3 regions of the Streptomyces sp. NPDC005820 genome follow, and region 3 is predicted to be linked to each of the others. Evidence: riboswitches for the same ligand, from Rfam matches in the RefSeq annotation. Region 3 holds a riboswitch; each other region holds the start of a gene.

Region 1 (3,937 bases), on a different contig from region 3:
GCCGTCCTTGGCGCGGATGCCGTCGCTTCCGGTCTTCCAGCCGGCCCCGTCCAGCAGGGACTTGGCCTTGGCGGCGTCGAAGGTCAGGCCGGAGGTGAGGTCGGTGTAGTCGGGTGTGGTGTGCGCGAGGACGCTGGTGGCCGGCTGCGTGCCGGTCGGGAAGACGGTGTCGGCGATCTGCTGCCGGTCAATGGCGTACAGGATCGCCTGGCGCACCTTGGCGCCCTTGAGTAGCGGCCGTGAGTTGTTGAGGCCGAGACCGAACACGACGCCGGGGTTGGCCCGTCGCTGGAGGGTGACTTGGCCGCCCTTGAGGGCCGCCTCGTTGGCCTTGCCGACGCTGGAGACGGCGTCGACCTGGCCAGACTGCAGGCTGCCGGCCCGCACACCCGCCTCCGGCACGACCTTGAACACCAGCTTGTCCAGGTACGCCTCGCCCTCCTTGCTCCACCGCGAGGAACCCCACGCGTATCCCGCACGCTTGGCCAGGGTGATCGACTGGTTCTGCACGTACTGCTTCAGCACGAAGGGCCCGGACCCGATCACCCCGTCACTGCACTTCTGCTGCGGGGTCTTCTTCACGCTCGCCGACGACTCGATCCCCAGCGAGTGGGTCGAAGTGGCCTGCAGAAACTGGGCGTTGGGCTGGCTGAAGGTCACCTTGACGGTGAGCGGGTCGACCACCGTGGTGCTCTTGACGCCGCTCAGATAGCCCTCGGCGAGCGTCCCCAGGGCGCCGAGCTTCGGCACCGCGTCGAAGTTGTCCTTGACCACCTGCGCGGTCAGTTTCGAGCCGTCGCTGAAGGTGACGCCCGAGCGTAGATGGAAGGTGAACGCCGTGGCATCGGAGCTGATGTCCCAGCTCTTCGCCAGCCACGGCACTATCTTGCCGGTCCTCGGGTCCTGGTCCGTCAGGGAGTCCACGAGCTGGCGCACCGAGTAGATGGTCTCGTTGCTGGCGACCTGCTGCGGATCCACGCAGCCGGCGTCCGAACCCACCGCGAAGGTCAGGGTGCCGCCGGACTTGGGCTGCCCGGTTCCGCTGCCCGTGTCGCCGCCGCCCGATCCGCAGGCGGTCAGCAGGGCGCTGGTGGTTACAAGGGCGGTCAGCGCCGCCCACCGAGAGGTTCTGACATGGGGAAGTGCGATCACGGAGGGCTTCTCCTACTCGTGTCACCAGGCACGGCGCTGGTACGGGACATGGCCGTGCGTGGGCGTGCGGCCCCGATCGGCGTGATGCCGACGTCGGGGGAGCGCTGTGCAGACAGGGATCAGGGAAAGGAGGGAGTCAGGGGCAGACGGAAGCGGCGAGGACTGCTTCGGGACTGCGACCAGCGGCGAAAAGGGCCGTCAGACCTGACAGAGACAGCTGGTCGAACGCTTGAGGTCGATGTGGCGCCGACGCGAGAGCCGGGAGAACACGGTGGCGCCGGCGTAGCGGGCGCTGAGGTCACCACCGTGCCGCATATCGGTCCTCCACCTGATCCGGCCCCGGTCACGGGGCCACGCGCTTGCGGAGATCGTCGGTGATCCCGCCGGGCTTTCACCTGGAGCACCCCACCGCGCGGGAGGGTTGCCGGTCAGCGAGCCAGGGCTTGACGCTGACACTCAATGCCGTTCGTGATCGTACGGAGCGGTCTTGTCGTACGTCAATGGCGCAAAAGGACGCCTCGTCAGGGGAGTCCGGGGCCAGCGTGCGTCCCGCTCAGGAGCCGCCGCGCTCGCGGGGGATCTTCTGACCGGCCTCGATCGCCACCGGCAGCCGGTTCTCGGCCGGAGGCAGCGGGCAGGTTGCCAGGTCCGTGTAGGCGCACGGTAGGTTCGCGGCGCGGTTGAAGTCCAGGACGACTGTACCGTCGGCGGCGGGTGGTTCGAGGGCCAGGGCCCGGTTGGCGGCGTAGGTGGTGACCCCGGAGGTCGCGTCGGTGAACAGCACCATCAGCCGGCCCGCACCGTGGCCGGGGAACGCGGTAAGCGACAGCGGGCGCCCGTCGAGCTCGAACTCGACCCTCCCCGGAGCGTCGTACACATGCTCAAGGCCCTCGACCGCGGCGCCCACGGTGGTCGGCCGCGGTGTATCGAAGGGGATGTACCGGCCAGTTACCGCCCAGCGCGGGTCGGGGGCGTAGGCGGGCGTGCCGGTGAAAGCCGTGCGCAGCGGCGCGTCCGGGTGCCGGGGGCGCACGATGTCCTGGCCGCCGCGCTTGGCGACCTCGATGACGGCGTCTCCCCAGACGGCGTCGACGCCGCCGCGCTCGGGAAGCACGCCGAAGCGGTGCTCGCCGCGCACCGGCGTCCCGTCGACGACCAGCTCCTCGCCCTCGTCGAGGTCTACGACGACGCCTTCGGGGCCGGTGTGCCACGAGCCGGGCGCGTCCGGGAAGCGCTGGGGCCGGTCGTCGAGCCAGTGCAGGCCGGTGATCGCCAGGAACCCGTGCGGGGCGGCGAGCCGGGCCTCCTGGGTGCGGTACCACTCCCGCCAGGTCTCGGTGAAGGCGTGGAGGTCTGTGGTGGTGGCCTCGGTGGTCATGGGGAATCTCCTTTGTGCGGGGAATGCCTTCGGGGACGGGGATGCAGGGGGGTGTCGAGTCGACGGGTGTACTCAGCCGGCCAGTTCGCCGAGGAGTCGCCAGGTCCGTCGACGATCGGCTTCTCCCGCGATCTCGGTGGCCGAGAACACGACCTCGGTGGCGCCGGCATCGCGGTAACGGCGTACCTCGGCCTCGACCGCCTTCTCGTCGCCGATCACGGCCAGGTCGGCGGCCCGCCGGCCGCCGGAGAGTTCGATGACCCGCGCGTAGGACTGGATCTGTTCGTAGAAGGCAAGGCTCTCAGTGGCCTTCGCCCGCACCGCGTCGACGTCGTCGGTGACCACGCCGGGCACCAGGGCCACGATCCTGGGCGCGGGGCGGCCTGCGGCCTCGGCCGCGGCGGTCAGCGTGGGCACGATGTGGTCCGCCAGGGCGCGCGGTCCCGCCAGATAGGGCAGGATCCCGTCCGCGAGTTCACCGCTTGCCCGCAGAGCCTGCGGCCCCATCGCGGCAACCAGCAGGGGCACACCGCTCTCGGCGCCCGGTACCCGCGCCGGGATCGGTGTGGTGGCGGTGAGCAGCTCGCCGTGGAAGTCGGCCGTGCCGGTCTCGGTCAACTGCCGTAGCGCGGTGAGGAATTCGCGCAGCCGGGCGATGGGGCGTTCGAAAGGCAGGCCGAAGCCGGTCTCCGTCAGCAGTTTCGTGCCCAGCGCCAGACCGAGGTGATAACGGCCGTGGGTCGCGGCCTGGGCGGTCTGGGCCTGGCTGGAGACGAGCAGCGGGTGGCGGCCGAAGACGGGGATCGCGGAGGTGCCGACCTGCAGTCCGGGCACTTCGCGCCCGACGATCGCCGCGAGCTGGGGTGAGTCCGCGCCGAAGGTCTGCCCGAACCAGGCCGACGTAACACCGAACTCTGCGGCCTCCTGGGCCAGTTGGACAGTGGCGTCGACCTGGTTCGGCGCGTCGGACGCGTTGAGCGCTACTCCAACAGTCATGTCAGTTCAGAACGGGCGTCGGCCGGACCGGCATTCCGGTCCGTGTGTGACAGCTTCTTGTCAGTCATGTGTACTCAGTCATGAGTGGAAGGGGCGGCCCGGGGGTTCAGCCCGCCTGTCGTCGGTCCGGTGCGGACCGGTGGGTGAGGGGTGCGCGCAGGCCGAGGTTCTCGCGCAGGGTGGTGCCGGTGTACTCGGTGCGGTAGATCCCGCGTTCCTGCAGTTCCGGGACGAGCAGGTCGACGATGTCGTCGAGGCCGTCAGGGATGAGGTACGGCGTGACGTTGAAGCCGTCGACCGCGCCGTGCCGTACGAAGTGGGCGAACTTGTCGGCCAGACCGGACGGAGTGCCGACGTGCCCGCGCTGCGGGCCGAGCGCGATGACGGTCTCGCGCAGCGACCAGCCGTGCG
Region 2 (3,937 bases), on a different contig from region 3:
TCGCCCAGATCAACCCGGTGTGGATCTTCGGCCCCTACCGTCCGGACCAGGTGTCCACCGGCGCCCAGCCCGACTGGTACATGGGCTTCGCCGAGGGTCTGATCCGCTTCATGCCGGGCTGGGAGGTCAACATCTGGGGCCACACGCTGGTCCTGGGCGTGTTCATCCCGCTGACGCTGTTCGGTGTCGTCCTCGTGGCGATGGCGCTGTACCCGTTCATCGAGTCGTGGATCACCGGCGACAAGCGCGAGCACCACATCCTGGACCGTCCGCGCAACGCCCCCACGCGCACCGCGCTGGGCGTCGCCTGGGTCACGATGTACATGATCACGCTGGTCGGCGGTGGCAACGACCTGTGGGCCACCCACTTCCACCTGTCGATCAACTCGATCACCTGGTTCGTCCGGATCTTCTTCTTCGTCGGACCGGTCATCGCGTACATCCTCACCAAGCGCATCTGCCTCGGCCTGCAGCGCCGGGACAGGGACAAGGTGCTGCACGGTCGCGAGACCGGCACCATCAAGCGCCTGCCGCACGGTGAGTTCATCGAGGTCCACGAGCCGCTCAGCCAGGAGCAGCTCCACACCATCACGGCGCACGAGCAGTACGAGCCGGCCGCGATCGGCCCGGCGGTCGACGAGAACGGCGTCGAGCGCAAGATCAAGCGGTCCGAGAAGCTGCGCGCCAAGATCAGCGGCGCGTACTTCGGCGAGGACCAGCAGATCCCGAAGCCGACCGTCGAGGAGTACAAGGAGATCACGAGCGGCCACGGCCACCACTGATCCACTGTCGCCACAGAAGGGCCCCGTCCGGTGTTCGGACGGGGCCCTTCGCCGTGTCCTGAGCTGGATAAGGTGGCCTCACGTGGTTCTACGACACCCAGGAGCGGCTATGAGCGCTGTGACCCCCGCTGGAGGCGACACCGCGGCGGGCCGTTCCTGGCCCGACGTGCTGAACGCCCTGCTGTACGGCCGTGACCAGAGCGCCGACGCCACCGCCTGGGCGATGGACCGGATCATGCGCGGGGAGGCGACGGACGCGCAGATCGCCGGGTTCGTGGTGGCGCTGCGGGCCAAGGGCGAGACCGTCGAGGAGATCAACGGGCTCGTCCGGACCATGTACGCGCACGCCAACACGATCGAGGTGCCGGGCCGGACCGTCGACATCGTCGGCACCGGCGGCGACGGCGCCAAGACCGTCAACATCTCCACCATGTCGGCGATCGTCGTCGCCGGCGCGGGTGCCACCGTCGTCAAGCACGGCAACCGGGCCGCGTCCTCCGCCTCCGGCGCCTCGGACGTGCTGGAGAAGCTCGGCGTCAATCTGGAGCTGACCCCGGCGCGGGTGGCGGAGGTGGCCCGGGAGGCCGGGATCACCTTCTGCTTCGCGATCAAGTTCCATCCGGCGCTGCGTCACGCGGGCGCCGCGCGCGGCCAGTTGGGCATCCGCACGGTGTTCAACATCCTCGGCCCGCTGACCAACCCGGCCCGGGTGCGCGCCCAGGCGGTCGGGGTCGCGGACCCGCGCATGGCGCCGGTCGTCGCGGGTGTCTTCGCCGAGCGCGGCCACTCCTCCCTGGTGTTCCGGGGCGACGACGGCCTCGACGAGCTGACCACCACGGCCACCTCCCGGGTGTGGGTGGTGCGCGACGGCAAGGTCACCGAGGAGGTCTTCGACCCGCGGGACGTCGGCATCGAGCTGGTGCCGGTGGAGGCCTTGCGGGGCGGCGACCCGTCGTACAACGCGGAGGTCGCCCGCCGCCTGCTGGACGGCGAGCAGGGCCCCGTGCGGGACGCGGTCCTGCTGAACTCGGCGGCCGCCCTGGTCGCCCTGGACCCGGGCCCGGGCACCCTCGCGGAGCAGATCCGCGCGGGCATGGACCGCGCGGCCGAGTCCATCGACTCGGGCGCGGCCAAGCAGGCCCTGGACCGCTGGGTCGCGGCCACGCACGTCTAGCCACGCCATGGGTCGGCGGTCCCGTCATTCGGACACGAGTTGCGGGACCGCGATCACTTCCCGTACGTTCCTGTACCAGGTCATGAGTGACAGTCATGAGGCCCCGGCCGACTGTCCGGCAACCCTCCGTCCGTGGCGGGGTGCCCCGGGTGAAGACCAGGCCGTGGGCAGCGAGGTCCACGGCAAGCGCGGACCCCTCGCGGAACACCAGGGGTCCTGGTCGTCGAGGGAGCCTTCTGTGAGCAAGCGAATGCGATAGGGCGCCGAGCCCCGCCTCCGCATACCCCTTTCACCTCTTCCCGTGCCGTCGACGCATCGTCCGGCGCGGTGCTGTGACTTTTTTGGGGGCTTGCCCCCAAACCCCCGCGCCTGCCTCTCACAGGAGTTCGCCATGTCTGTCTCCACCGCTGCCGCCGCCCGTACCGTTTGCAACCTTTCGCAGGAGCTGCCCGTTCTGGGCCGGGATGTCACCGTCCCGCTCGTCACCGGCGGCGAGGTCACCTACGCGGCGCTCGACTACGCCGCCAGCGCCCCCGCCCTCCAGCGCGTCTGGGACGACGTGGCGGCCTACGCCCCGTACTACGGCAGCGTCCACCGCGGCGCCGGCTACCTCTCCCAGCTCTCCACGGACCTCTTCGAGAACGCCCGCCGCACGGTCGCCGAGTTCCTGGACTGCCGCGCCGACGACCAGCTGGTCTTCACCCGCTCCACCACCGACTCCCTCAACCTGCTGGCCGCCGCCCTCCCCGCCGACTGCCAGGTCTTCGTCTTCGAGACCGAGCACCACGCGAGTCTGCTGCCCTGGCGGGAGGCCCGGGTCACCTACCTCGACGCCCCGCGCACCCCGCGGCAGGCCGTGGAGACCCTGGAGCGCGCTCTCGCCGCCCGCGACCCCCACGGCCCGGCCCTGGTCTGTGTCACCGGCGCCTCGAACGTCACCGGCGAGCTGTGGCCCGTACGGGAGCTCGCGGCCGCCGCCCACGCGCACGGCGCCCGGATCGTCCTGGACGCCGCCCAGCTCGCCCCGCACCACCCGGTGTCCGTCCGCGACCTGGACGTCGACTGGATCGCCTTCTCCGGCCACAAGCTGTACGCCCCCTTCGGCTCCGGCGTTCTGGCCGGCCGCGCCGACTGGCTCCGGGCCGCCGACCCCTACCTCGCGGGCGGCGGCGCCAGCCGCAAGGTCACCCGGCGCGAGGACGGGGGAGTGGATGTGGAGTGGCACGAGACCGCGGCCCGCCACGAGGCCGGGTCCCCGAACGTCATCGGCGCCTACTCCATCGCCTCGGCCTGCAAGGCCCTCACCGAGGCCGGTTTCGACACCTTGGTCGCCCGTGAGCAGCACCTGATCACCCGGGTCCGCACGGGCCTCGCCGAGGTCCCGCAGGTCAGGATCCTGTCCCTGTTCGGCGACGACGCCCCGCGGGTCGGCGTGATCTCCTTCGTGGTCGAGGGCTGGAACAGCTCCCACTTCGCCGCGGCCCTCTCCGCCGAGTACGGCATCGGGGTCCGCGACGGCCTCTTCTGCGCCCACCCCCTGGTCCGCACCCTGCTGGGCGCCGCCCCCGAGACCCAGGGCGAGTGCGGCGCGCCCGAGGCGGCCCCGGGCGAGAAGTCCCTCAACGCCATCCGGGTGAGCTTCGGCGCGGGCACCCCCGACGAGCACGTGGACCGTTTCGTCGCGGCCGTCCGCGAACTGGTGACCGAGGGCCCGAAGTGGACGTACCGCACGGAGGACGGCCGCTGCGTCCCGGCGGTCTAGAAGGTTTCGCCCCCGGAGGCGGTGATGCGGCCGGTCAGGAGTCCAGGCCGATCGCGAACGCCGCCTCCAGGTCGTGCTGGGAGTACGTACGGAACGCCACGTGGGTGTCCGTGGCCTCGACGCCGGGAATCTTGCTGATGCTGCCCGGGATGACCTCCGCGAGGTCCTCGTGCTGCTGCACCCGGACCATGGCGATCAGGTCGTACGTCCCGGTCACGG
Region 3 (3,937 bases):
TGGGGTTGACCAGGGCCACGTCCGCGAGGCGGTAGGCGGCCAGGGAGCGGGCGAAGTCGTCCTCGAGGTTCAGCAGGACCGGGGTCCAGCCGGGCGTGCCGTACCGCTCGTTGATCTCCGCCGACAGCCGTGCCACCTCCGCCGTGTAGTCGCGGTAGACGGCGAGATCCTGGCGGGACGGGTAGGCGAAGGCGATGTGGACGACCCGCTCGTGCCACTCGGGGTGGTCGTCGAGCAGCTGCCGGTAGGCCAGCAGCCCGCGCACGATGTTCTTCGACAGCTCGGTGCGGTCGACCCGGACGATCGTCCGCCGCCCCTCGCCGCCGATCTCCTCGCGCAGGGCGGCGATCCGCTCCTCCACGTCCGGCCGGTGCGAGCGCTCGCGCAGGAACTCGGCGTCGGCGCCGAGGGAGTGCACGGCGATCCAGGTCCGGTGGCCGGGCCCCTTCCAGCCGGGGACCGACTGGAACGACTCGGGGACCCCCGCCTGGCCCATCCGGGGCGCCAGCTCGAGGTCCGTCGCCTGCACGCACGCGGAGAACGCCGCCGCCCACCGATGGGTGAGGAACCCCAGCCGGTCTGCCCCGAGCATGCCCCGGACCAGCTGCTCACGGATGTCCTGCGGCAGCAGCCCGAAGTAGTCCACCGGTGCCCACGGCGTGTGCGAGAAGTGCCCGATGCGCAGGTCGGGGCGCAGGCCGCGGAGCATGCCGGGGACCAGGCAGAGGTGGTAGTCCTGGACGAGCACCGCCGCGCCCTGCCCCGCCTCCTGCGCCAGCGCCTCCGCGAAGGCGCGGTTGTACATCTCGTACGACGCCCACTGGCGCCGGAACTCCGCGTCGAAGGCCGGTTCCAGCGGGGTCTGGTAGAGGAGGTGGTGGATGAACCAGAGCACCGAGTTCGCGATGCCGTTGTAGGCGTCCGCGTGCACGTCGGCCGGGATGGGCAGCATCCGCACGCCCTCCTCGCCGACCCCGCGCCGGACCGCCTCCCGGTCGCCGTCGGACAGCGCCGAGCACACCCACAGGGCGCCCGCCTCGGGGCCGATGGCCGACAGGCCGGAGACCAGCCCGCCACCCCCGCGTTTCGAGTGCAGCGAGCCGTCCTCGCCCACCGTGTAGGAGACCGGGCCGCGATTGGACGCGACCAGCACCTGAGCACCCCGAGCAGCAGTGTCGTGCGTGGAAGCCATACGCCTCAACCTAGCCCGGTCGGGAAACGCTCAAACGTACGGTCGCGCTCCGTGGGCGGGTCGTATCCAGCCGTATTCACCTGTATACGACCTGCCCACGGTGTTACACGGCCCCGCTAGGCGACCTTGCGGGACTGGTACTCCGCGATCTCCGCCATCGGCGGCCGCTCCTCCGTGTCCACCGAGTACGTACGCGGCTCGAAGCCGTCGGCGCCCCGCTCGAACTGGGTGAGGGAGGGGCGGACGAGGTGACCGCGGGCCAGGCGGAGCTGGGCGGTGCGGTAGATCGCCGCCGCCATCCGGCCGAGGGCCTGACCGTCCTGGTGACGGTGCTTGCGCACCCCCAGGTCGACCTGCGCGAGCGCGTCGAGGCCCACCAGGTGCAGCGCGTCGATCAGCATCCCCAGCTCGACGCCGTACCCCACCGGGAACGGCAGTTGTTCGAGCAGCGAGCGGCGGGCCGCGTACTCGCCGCCGAGCGGCTGCACGAAACCGGCCAGCTGCGGCCAGTGCATGTTCAGCAGGGGGCGCGCCATCAGCTCGGTGACCCGGCCGCCCTGCCCGGCGGCGCCGCCCAGGGGACGGTCGTACATCCCCTTCACGAGGTCGACCGCGGGGTCGGTGAGCAGGGGGCCGACGATGCCGGAGACGAAGTCCGAGGAGAACTCCCGCAGGTCGGCGTCGATGAAGCAGACGATGTCGCCGGTCGTGACGAGCAGGGAGCGCCACAGGACCTCGCCCTTGCCGGGCACGGCCGGGAGGCGGGGCAGGATCGCGTCGCGGTGGACGACGCGGGCGCCGGCCGCCGCGGCGACCTCGGCCGTGCGGTCGGTCGAGCCCGAGTCGACGACCACGAGCTCGTCGACGAGCGGTACCTGCTGCATGAGGTCATGGCGGATGACCGCGACGATGTCGCCGACGGTCTCCTCCTCGTTGAGCGCGGGCAGGACGACACTGACCGTCTGTCCCGAGGACCGTTTGGCGGACATGATCCGGTGCAGCGGGCGATCGCTCGCGGTCCAGGAGCGGGTAGTCAGCCAGCGCTCGACTTCTTCCAGCACGTGGGCGGCTCCTTCACCTGTGATCCATCTCGCGGTTCGGACGACTATCTCAACTGTCCAGGTTGTCGGTTACAGTCTTGAACAACGCGGATGACCATCGCATGTCCTCGGTGGCCCGCCGTTCACAACTTCATACCGCTCATCCAGAGGGGCAGAGGGATACGGCCCGATGAAGCCCCGGCAACCCTCCAGCCGGTCTCGTTCACGCGAGGCTCCCGGCTAGGGAAGGTGCCAAATCCGTCTCACGGCGAGATGCGTCGTGAGGAAGATGAGGAGAAAGGGCCTCGCCTCACATGGCTGCGCAGACTGTTGCAACCGAATCCACCGTAGACCTGGGTCCCGCCACGGCACTGAGCTGCCGCGAATGCGGGCACCGCGTACCCCTCGGCCCGGTCTTCGCCTGCGAGGAATGTTTCGGCCCGCTCGAGATCGCATACGACTTCTCCTCCTATGCCCCGGAGGAGCTCCGCAAGCGCATCGAGGCGGGACCCGCGAACATCTGGCGTTACGCGCCGCTGCTGCCCGTCCCCGCGGACGTGGCCGACAAGCCCAACATCAACCCCGGCTGGACCAAGCTCGTCAAGGCCGACAACCTGGCGCGCGAGCTGGGCGTCGAGGCCGGCAAGCTGTTCGTCAAGGACGACTCCGGCAACCCGACCCACTCCTTCAAGGACCGGGTCGTCGCCCAGGCCGTCGAGGCCGCGCGGGCCTTCGGCTACACGACCCTGAGCTGCTCCTCCACCGGCAACCTCGCCGGTGCCGTCGGCGCCGCCGCCGCCCGGGCCGGCTTCCGCTCCTGCGTGTTCATCCCGCACGACCTGGAGCAGGGCAAGGTCGTCATGGCCGCGATCTACGGCGGTGAGCTCGTCGGCATCGAGGGCAACTACGACGACGTCAACCGCTTCTGCTCCGAGCTCATCGGCGACCCGGCGGGCGAGGGCTGGGGCTTCGTCAACGTCAACCTGCGGCCGTACTACGCCGAGGGCTCCAAGACGCTGGCGTACGAGATCGCCGAGCAGCTCGGCTGGGAGCTTCCCGACCAGCTGGTCGTGCCGATCGCCTCCGGCTCCCAGCTCACGAAGATCGACAAGGGTCTGCAGGAGCTGATCAAGCTCGGGCTCGTCGAGGACAAGCCGTACAAGATCTTCGGCGCGCAGGCGGAGGGCTGCTCGCCGGTGTCGGTGGCCTTCAAGGCCGGGCACGACGTGGTCCGCCCGCAGAAGCCGAACACCATCGCCAAGTCGCTGGCGATCGGCAACCCGGCGGACGGTCCGTACGTCCTCGACATCGCGCGCCGCACGGGCGGTGCGGTGGAGGACGTGACCGACGAGCAGGTCGTCGAGGCGATCAGGATCCTCGCCCGGACCGAGGGGATCTTCGCGGAGACCGCCGGCGGGGTGACCGTCGGCGTCACGAAGAAGCTGATCGAGAACGGTCTGCTGGACCCCACGAAGACGACCGTCGTGCTGAACACCGGTGATGGTCTGAAGACGCTGGACGCGGTGGCCGGGACCGGGCTCACCGCGACGATCCGCCCCAGCCTCGAGTCCTTCCACGAGGCTGGGCTCGCGTAGTTCCCCCGCGCCCTTGAAAGCATGCACCTGACCGGAGGTCACATCGTGAGCGTCAACGTCCGCATCCCCACCATCCTGCGCACCTACACCGGCGGTGCCGCCGAGGTCGC

The links. Region 3 has a riboswitch for S-adenosylmethionine ahead of thrC (threonine synthase). Riboswitches for the same ligand answer to the same signal wherever they lie in the genome.
Region 1: another riboswitch for S-adenosylmethionine. It lies ahead of ABZ464_RS33925 (putative leader peptide); the one in region 3 lies ahead of thrC (threonine synthase).
Region 2: another riboswitch for S-adenosylmethionine. It lies ahead of ABZ464_RS01220 (aminotransferase class V-fold PLP-dependent enzyme); the one in region 3 lies ahead of thrC (threonine synthase).

What each region holds. Positions count from the first base shown of each region.
Region 1 is NZ_JBEXXE010000032.1:115,901-119,837, forward strand. It holds gene ABZ464_RS33920 (ABC transporter substrate-binding protein) at 1-1,152, opposite strand, end outside; gene ABZ464_RS33925 (putative leader peptide) at 1,351-1,467, opposite strand; SAM riboswitch class IV at 1,503-1,616, opposite strand; gene ABZ464_RS33930 (DUF1684 domain-containing protein) at 1,706-2,530, opposite strand; gene ABZ464_RS33935 (LLM class F420-dependent oxidoreductase) at 2,603-3,526, opposite strand; gene ABZ464_RS33940 (NtaA/DmoA family FMN-dependent monooxygenase) at 3,633-3,937, opposite strand, start outside.
Region 2 is NZ_JBEXXE010000001.1:266,304-270,240, reverse strand. It holds gene ABZ464_RS01230 (cytochrome bc complex cytochrome b subunit) at 1-782, shown strand, start outside; gene trpD (anthranilate phosphoribosyltransferase) at 892-1,956, shown strand; SAM riboswitch class IV at 2,035-2,151, shown strand; gene ABZ464_RS01220 (aminotransferase class V-fold PLP-dependent enzyme) at 2,348-3,718, shown strand; gene ABZ464_RS01215 (Lrp/AsnC ligand binding domain-containing protein) at 3,753-3,937, opposite strand, start outside.
Region 3 is NZ_JBEXXE010000007.1:141,675-145,611, forward strand. It holds gene ABZ464_RS10905 (trehalose-6-phosphate synthase) at 1-1,192, opposite strand, end outside; gene ABZ464_RS10910 (glucosyl-3-phosphoglycerate synthase) at 1,309-2,253, opposite strand; SAM riboswitch class I at 2,390-2,528, shown strand; gene thrC (threonine synthase) at 2,547-3,827, shown strand; gene ABZ464_RS10920 (MoaD/ThiS family protein) at 3,873-3,937, shown strand, end outside.